Regions from separate parts of the Rhizobium sp. BK661 genome, predicted to be linked through region 3. Evidence: riboswitches for the same ligand, from Rfam matches in the RefSeq annotation. Region 3 holds a riboswitch; each other region holds the start of a gene.
The links. Region 3 has a riboswitch for cobalamin ahead of FHX16_RS14255 (CbtB-domain containing protein). Riboswitches for the same ligand answer to the same signal wherever they lie in the genome.

Region 1: linked by a shared signal. The riboswitch ahead of cobU (bifunctional adenosylcobinamide kinase/adenosylcobinamide-phosphate guanylyltransferase) and the one ahead of FHX16_RS14255 (CbtB-domain containing protein) in region 3 are both predicted to bind cobalamin.
Region 2: linked by a shared signal. The riboswitch ahead of bluB (5,6-dimethylbenzimidazole synthase) and the one ahead of FHX16_RS14255 (CbtB-domain containing protein) in region 3 are both predicted to bind cobalamin.

What each region holds. Positions count from the first base shown of each region.
Region 1 covers NZ_JANTYT010000004.1:133,985-136,244, forward strand. The annotation lists gene FHX16_RS11340 (chloride channel protein) at 1-527, opposite strand, end outside; cobalamin riboswitch at 775-1,172, shown strand; gene cobU (bifunctional adenosylcobinamide kinase/adenosylcobinamide-phosphate guanylyltransferase) at 1,302-1,826, shown strand; gene cobW (cobalamin biosynthesis protein CobW) at 1,831-2,260, shown strand, end outside.
Region 2 covers NZ_JANTYT010000004.1:259,005-261,264, reverse strand. The annotation lists gene FHX16_RS11980 (DUF2865 domain-containing protein) at 1-317, shown strand, start outside; gene bluB (5,6-dimethylbenzimidazole synthase) at 324-1,013, opposite strand; cobalamin riboswitch at 1,053-1,235, opposite strand; gene FHX16_RS11970 (hypothetical protein) at 1,261-2,094, opposite strand.
Region 3 covers NZ_JANTYT010000005.1:356,334-358,593, reverse strand. The annotation lists gene FHX16_RS14265 (hypothetical protein) at 1-122, opposite strand, end outside; gene FHX16_RS14260 (CbtA family protein) at 163-906, opposite strand; gene FHX16_RS14255 (CbtB-domain containing protein) at 920-1,129, opposite strand; cobalamin riboswitch at 1,158-1,309, opposite strand; gene FHX16_RS14250 (histidine phosphatase family protein) at 1,353-1,916, shown strand.

The DNA.
Region 1 (2,260 bases), on a different contig from region 3:
ACGAGAACGCGCAGATCCGATCGGCGAAGCTGCAGCTTCAGTCCAAGCTTCGAGGCCAGTCCCGCCGCCAGCTGCGTGTAGCCGGCCTCTAGGCCCACTGAAGCGCCGAAGCCGTTCGAAATGAGGTTCTGGACCGCCACCAGAATACTGTCGGTGAGCGATAGTCGGCCGCCATGCAGCGCGTTAGCCTCGATCGGGTCAACCATCGGCTTCTTGCGCGTTTTGGCAAGCACGAAGAGCATCAGACCCAATAGTATGCCGCCGCAGACAGGCGCCGTCAGCAACAGCAGCTTGTTGTCGATCTGCGAGGAACTCAGCCGCTCGATATCGCTGATTCCGAAGATCAGACTGTGCATTTCGCGGGAAACGAGGCTCATGCCCGTCACCGCAAGTCCGGAGATAACGCCGACGATCGCGCCCGCGATGACCATCCCCAGCTCAGTGCGTCGCAGCAGTGCGCGCATCCGCCCGATGTCGAGAAGGGTATGGAATGGACCGAAACGGCGGATATCGATTCTTAGGAGCATCACGGGAAAACTAGGCGGCAGTGGGCGCGATCAAGTGGAAGGGAGGGAAGGGCAAATCGGTGGCGCGACCCGCTTGCGACGCAATTGCGGCAAAAGACCGGCGATCGCAACAATAATTTGTGACGTAAGTAACTGATAAAAGACGATGAATTTGGTAGAGAAGGTCGTGTTGAGAGCGGGTCCGGCAGTATACCGTGCCGAGGCGCGCATCGGCTTCCGATTGACTTCACCAAGGGCCTTGCCTAACGATGAGTTCACAACGGATGGTTCCGGACCGGTTGAATCGGTGCGGATGAAAAGGGAATGTGAAGCGGTGGACCCAATCCGGGCACCGTCATCATAGCCGACCCCGCGACTGTAGAGCGGTCAGGGTTTTCCGTCCGGCGTTGTTTTCGCGTTGATGACAGCCTGCAATGGTGCAGGCGGGCGGCGCGGAGATGGCGACGGAAAAGTCACTGGCAGTGCATCATGATCAACCGGGGCAGGACGCCTCTTACGTCTACGAATCGTCCGCCTTTTCATGAAATGCAGCCGGGAAGGCGAGGAAAATCCGCTGGCACGATCTGGGGCGACCGGTTTCCGGTCCGCCCCGATCGCGGCCAAGACCCGCGAGCCAGGAGACCTGCCAACCGTGCCGGGCGAGAAGCCCATCCCTGGGCTTATGCCCGCTGCCAGCACGGAGGTTGTCATGGCTGAACAAAAGAGTTTTCGGCTGCGTCCAACAGCCATTCCGCTCCTTTGCGGCAGCGTCCCGCAGATCGGATATCATCTGCCATGAGCCCGATATCCTCCGGTGCGACCTTCGTCCTGGGCGGCGCGCGCTCGGGAAAATCACGTTTTGCCGAACAACTGGTCGCCTCAAGCGAGCTGGAGCGCCATTACGTGGCGACGGGCCGGGCCTGGGACGAGGAAATGCGCGCCCGGATCGACAAGCACAAGGCCGATCGTGGCGAGCTCTGGCACACCCATGAAGAGCCTCTTGATCTAGTCGGCTGCCTGCGAGCGATCGACGGCGAGGGGCGGGCGATCCTCGTCGATTGCCTGACGCTTTGGGTTACCAATCTGATGATGGAGGCGCGCGACATGGAGGCCGAGTTTGCTTCGCTTGCCGCGTATCTGGCGACAGCGCGTGCTCGGCTCGTCATCGTTTCCAACGAGGTCGGTCTCGGTATCGTTCCTGAGAACCGCATGGCGCGGGAGTTCCGCGATCACGCCGGTCGCTTGCATCAAATGATCGCGGCCGAGGCCGCGGATGTGTATTTTATCGCGGCAGGTCTGCCGCTGAAGATGAAGGGTTGAATTCATGAACCAGCAGAAAATTCCGGCGACCGTCATCACCGGCTTCCTCGGCGCCGGCAAGACGACGATGATCCGCAATCTGCTTTCCAACACGAACGGCAAGAAGATCGCGCTTATCATCAACGAGTTCGGCGATCTCGGCGTCGACGGCGACGTGCTGAAGGGCTGCGGCGCGGAGAACTGCACCGAGGATGACATTATCGAGCTGACCAACGGCTGCATCTGCTGCACGGTGGCCGACGACTTCATTCCGACGATGACCAAGCTTCTGGAGCGCGAGCAGCGCCCCGACCACATCGTCATCGAAACTTCCGGCCTGGCGCTGCCGCAGCCGCTCGTTGCCGCCTTCAACTGGCCTGATATCCGCACGCAGGTCACTGTCGATGGCGTGATTACTGTCGTCGACAGCGCCGCCGTTGCCGCCGGCCGCTTTG
Region 2 (2,260 bases), on a different contig from region 3:
CCTACAAGAACCGCAAGCCTGGCGAAAAATCGTCCTGCAGTTGCGATCTCAACGGCTACTACGAGCGGATGCGAAAAAGCCAATCGATCAGCGAACCTCCACAGCAGGGATCAATTACGACGATCGAAACCAAAAAGCCCGAGGCCAAGGTCCAGTCCGTTACCCCCGCGGCTTCGCAGCCACAGGCACCTGACAGGCCTTACGATCCGGCAACCAGCAAGGTCCGCCAGATCGGCCCACAGTTCCTGGCCGGCGACCAAGGCACGATCGACCTGAAGAACCCGGCAAAGCCGGGCCCTCAGCCGCAGCAACAATAGCCACCCTCAGTCCAGCGAATTGTCCCAACGGTCAGTGAACACGAGTTCCTCCAGCGGCAGCCGCTGACGCCAACCTTTGGCCGCCAGCTCCGGCTGGTCATAGAGCTGATCGACATAGCCGACGCAGAGCCAGGCAACGATCTCGACGCGATCCGGCACACCGAGGATTTGCTTGATATCGGACTCGTGAAAAATGCTCACCCAACCAACCCCGATACCTTCGGCTCGGGCAGCCAGCCACAGATTCTGCACGGCGCACACCGTCGAATAGGAATCCATCCGCCGATTGTGCGTTCGGCCAAGAACGACGTCGCCGCAGCGATCCGGATCGCAGGTCACGCAGATGCTGAGCGGTGCGGCGCGGATGCCTTCAAGCTTCAGCGACCGGTAGAGCTGCTGCCGCTCGCCCGCAAACATCTCGCTGGCCTCGCGATTGGCGCGATCGAAGGCTTGCCATACTGCCTCTTTCACCTGCTGATCGCGCACCAGGACGAAATTCCAAGGCTGCATGAACCCAACCGACGGCGCGTGGTGCGCGGCGGTCAAGAGCCTGCGGACAACGTCGTCCGGTATCGGATCCGGGAGAAACTCCGAACGGACATCGCGACGCGTCGAGATCGCACGATAAACGGCGTCACGTTCCTCGGTCGAAAAGGCTGCGGCTCCCGACAGGGAGCCTGAATGGTCTGGTCGCATCGTCAATCCCCAACAACACAACCGCCCGCCGTCCACGCAGGTCAGTCTACGATGTCGGGCCGGTCTTCTGACTTGGCGTCATCCGACTGCCGCGCCTTCCCGGTGCTGGACCAGTGGCTTGATGCGGCAGACGTCAGCCTTACAGCGCTGGGCACGTTCCGGTCTCTCACCGAATTCCCGATTCTCCCGCCTGAGACGGGCACCCGACGGAGGGTCTATGCCGGTAAAAATCGCTCGATGCAATCCTTTACGCAGAGACCGGGTAATAACGTACATAGGCGAACTCATCGCCTAGAGGCGACCAGTTGGGCACGTTGATCGTTCCCTGTCCGCCGAAGAGATCGAAGAGCGTCCTCAGATTTCCGCCGTCCATGTCCATCAGCCGCAGGCGAACGTGGAGATCGCGCGGATGATCGAAGACGTCAGGGTCGTAAGAGAGGATCAGAACCTTGTCATTGTTGGGCGACGGATGAGCGAACCAGTTCCCGTAGTTGTCGCCGGTGATCTGCTCGAGCCCGGTCCCGTCGGGATGGATCCGCCAGATCTGCATGAGGCCGGTACGGCTGGAATTGAAATAGATCCATTGGCCGTCCGCGGAATAGTCCGGCCCGTCATTGCGTCCTTCGCCATGCGTTAGACGCTTTTCTTCGCCGCCTGCCACAGAGATCGTGTAGATATCGAACAGGTCGTTGCGGATGCCGCAATAGGCGAGCTCTTTTCCGTCGGGCGACCAGCCGTGCCAATAGGACGGCTGATTTTGCGTCACAAGTCGCGGCGTCCCGCCTTCGGCGGGAAGCACATAGATCGTCGACTTCCCGAATTCCGTCTTATCGGAGATGACGATCTCACGGCCGTTAGGCGAGATGCCATGATCATTGTTGCAGGTCCTGGCAAAGCCAGTATCCACCTTCGCGACCTTGCCCGAACCGTCTAGCGCCAGCCGGTAAAGAAGCCCGTCGCCATTCAGCAGAAGATAGCTTCCGTCCGGCGAAAAGTTCGGCGCTTCCACCAATTGCGCGGTCTGCCAGACGACGCGCGCCTCGCCCGTTCTGACATTGTAGATCTCGACGGAACTTCTCAATCTAAATCCTCCTGACATCGATTCCCCTGACCTACGATGCCTCGCCACCGAGCACAAGTCGACGCGGGGTAGCGATGGGTGTCGGGCACACGGCCCTCGGCCCTTATCCACCAATCACAAATGCTGGAAACCTAACGGTTCATCTAGCGTTCATGACGAAGGTGTG
Region 3 (2,260 bases):
ATTTCGGCAATCGCAATGCCGGTATGAGGTCCGCTGCCGCTGCGCTGGTGTGCTTCCGCAACCGAGCAAAACTGTAGCAACGCGAGCAGGGACAAAAGGAAAATTGAGTGCCGAAAGATCATCGTTTGAATGAGGCTCCGGATCGCTCCGGAGCCCCTCCGATCAATGGAAGGCCGGCGCGTGAGCGCGCAGCTTTGCAACGGCGCCAAGCTTGCGCTCGGCGAGCGCACCGAAGGCCACACCGAGGACGCTCCACAAGATCAGGTGCATGCCGATCGAGGTCGTACGGAAACGCCAAAGGACCGCCGCCGAATAGTCTTCCGGCACCTCGTTGATCGGCGGGAGCAGATACTGCACGACACCGATGAAGACGACATAGGCGAGACCTGCTGAGATTCCTGCGTTCCAGGCACCGAACCGTGGAGTGAGACGGCGTGCAAACGCAATTGCGGCAACGAGCGCGGCGATCGAAACGACGATCATCAGGAAGAACAGCTCAGTCCTGACGCCGATCGTATCCGGATTGCCGACCGCCGGCGGATTGGCCGGGTATTTGATATTCGGCACGATAACAACGGAGACGAAGGCCGCAACCGCGATGACTGCCGACGTTCCACGTGCCCCGAGACCACTGAAGCGGCCTTGGACAAAGGCAAAAACCAGTGCGAACAGCCCACCGACAGCGATGCTGTAAGCCATCACGCCGGTGAAGAGACCAATGCCGGCCTGCATGGCGCGGCTGACGATCTCGGGTTCGGCCGTTTCGCCGGCTGCCTGCGCTGCGGCTTCCTCGAACGCAATCGCTTGGTCTACCAGCGGCTCACCGAAGGTGTGGGCAAAGGCAAACACGAGGATGCCAGCGATCAGGCCCGCGAGCATCCCGCGAAGCAAAAGATTTCCAACCATGTTCGGAACTCCCTTAGTGGCAGGGGAAGCCGAGAAGATGCCGGCCGTCATGCACGAACTCGTGCACGTACATACCGTTGAAAAGCGCCATCGCGCCCTCTTCGGTGCCGACGAAATAGATGGCGATGAGCATCAGCAGACCGCCGAAGATCGCCCAGGGCAAAAGCTCACCAACCGGAATCGGAGCGGGTATGGCGACGGGCGCAAAAGTAGAGTCAGACATGTATTCCTCCTGGAATGACGCGTTCAGTCGAGAATTGTTGCGTGGCAGGGTCTGACTTCCAGTCCGAGGTATCCTCATCCTGATCACAGTGGCGCGACCGCACCGGAATTTCACCGGTTTCCAAACCCACAACATAACCGTTATATCTGCGGCTTCGAGCCTGTCAACGAAACTTCATAGAGCGGCAGGTCCCCTTCCCCGTTATCCGGAGACGATCAACGTGATGACGCGCCTCACCTGGATCTGCCATGGTTCGACAGCCGCCAATCGCGAGGCGCGGTTCCCGCAGGACGAACCGCTGAACGACAAGGCAATCATTGCGACGAAGGCAATCGTCCCTCGGCTCCGGCGTGCCGATAGCGTGGTTGCCAGCCCGGCATTGCGCGCCCGGCAGACGGCCGAGGCGCTTGGCCTACAACCGGAATTTTCCGAGGCGCTCGCCGATTGTGACTTTGGCCGCTGGGCAGGACGCTCGATTGCGGAGATCCAGCAGGCGGAACCGGAAAATCTGGCGGTTTGGATGGCGCGACCGGAAGAAGCGCCGCACGGTGGCGAGGCAATCGCCGCCGTGTGCATGCGTGTAAACACCTGGATGAGCGAGCGCCTGCAGGCCGGTGGCCATAGCGTCGCCATCACTCATGCCGCGGTCATCAGGGCAGCAATCATCAACACGCTACAAGCTCCGGTGTCCTCCTTCTGGATCGCCGATATCGAACCTCTCGCTATTGTCCACATGACCAGCAATGGCAGCCGGTGGTCGCTGCGCGTGGAAGGCCCGGCAACCTAATTTTCTGAGCATTAATTTAGATCAGCCTTACGCAAGCGAACCATGCCATAGCTTTCCGACCCGACACAGTCGGGCCGTGTTCCTTGCCCCAAGGAGGACCAAATGCCTTATGATTGGAGCGGCGCGCAGATCCGGCGCACGCGCCTGCTACGCACGACTGCCGCCGTCACACTGCTCTTGCTCATCATTGGCGCATCCCTATTGATCCGTTGAGAGCGACAGGCGGGCGGTGGTACCGCTCGCCTTTCGAGCCGACCTCCTCTCACGGTAGGCGCAGATACCAAGAATTCGCCCTTTGGTTTCAACAAACGCTTCAGACTTCAATGATACACCGGCGCTCGGGT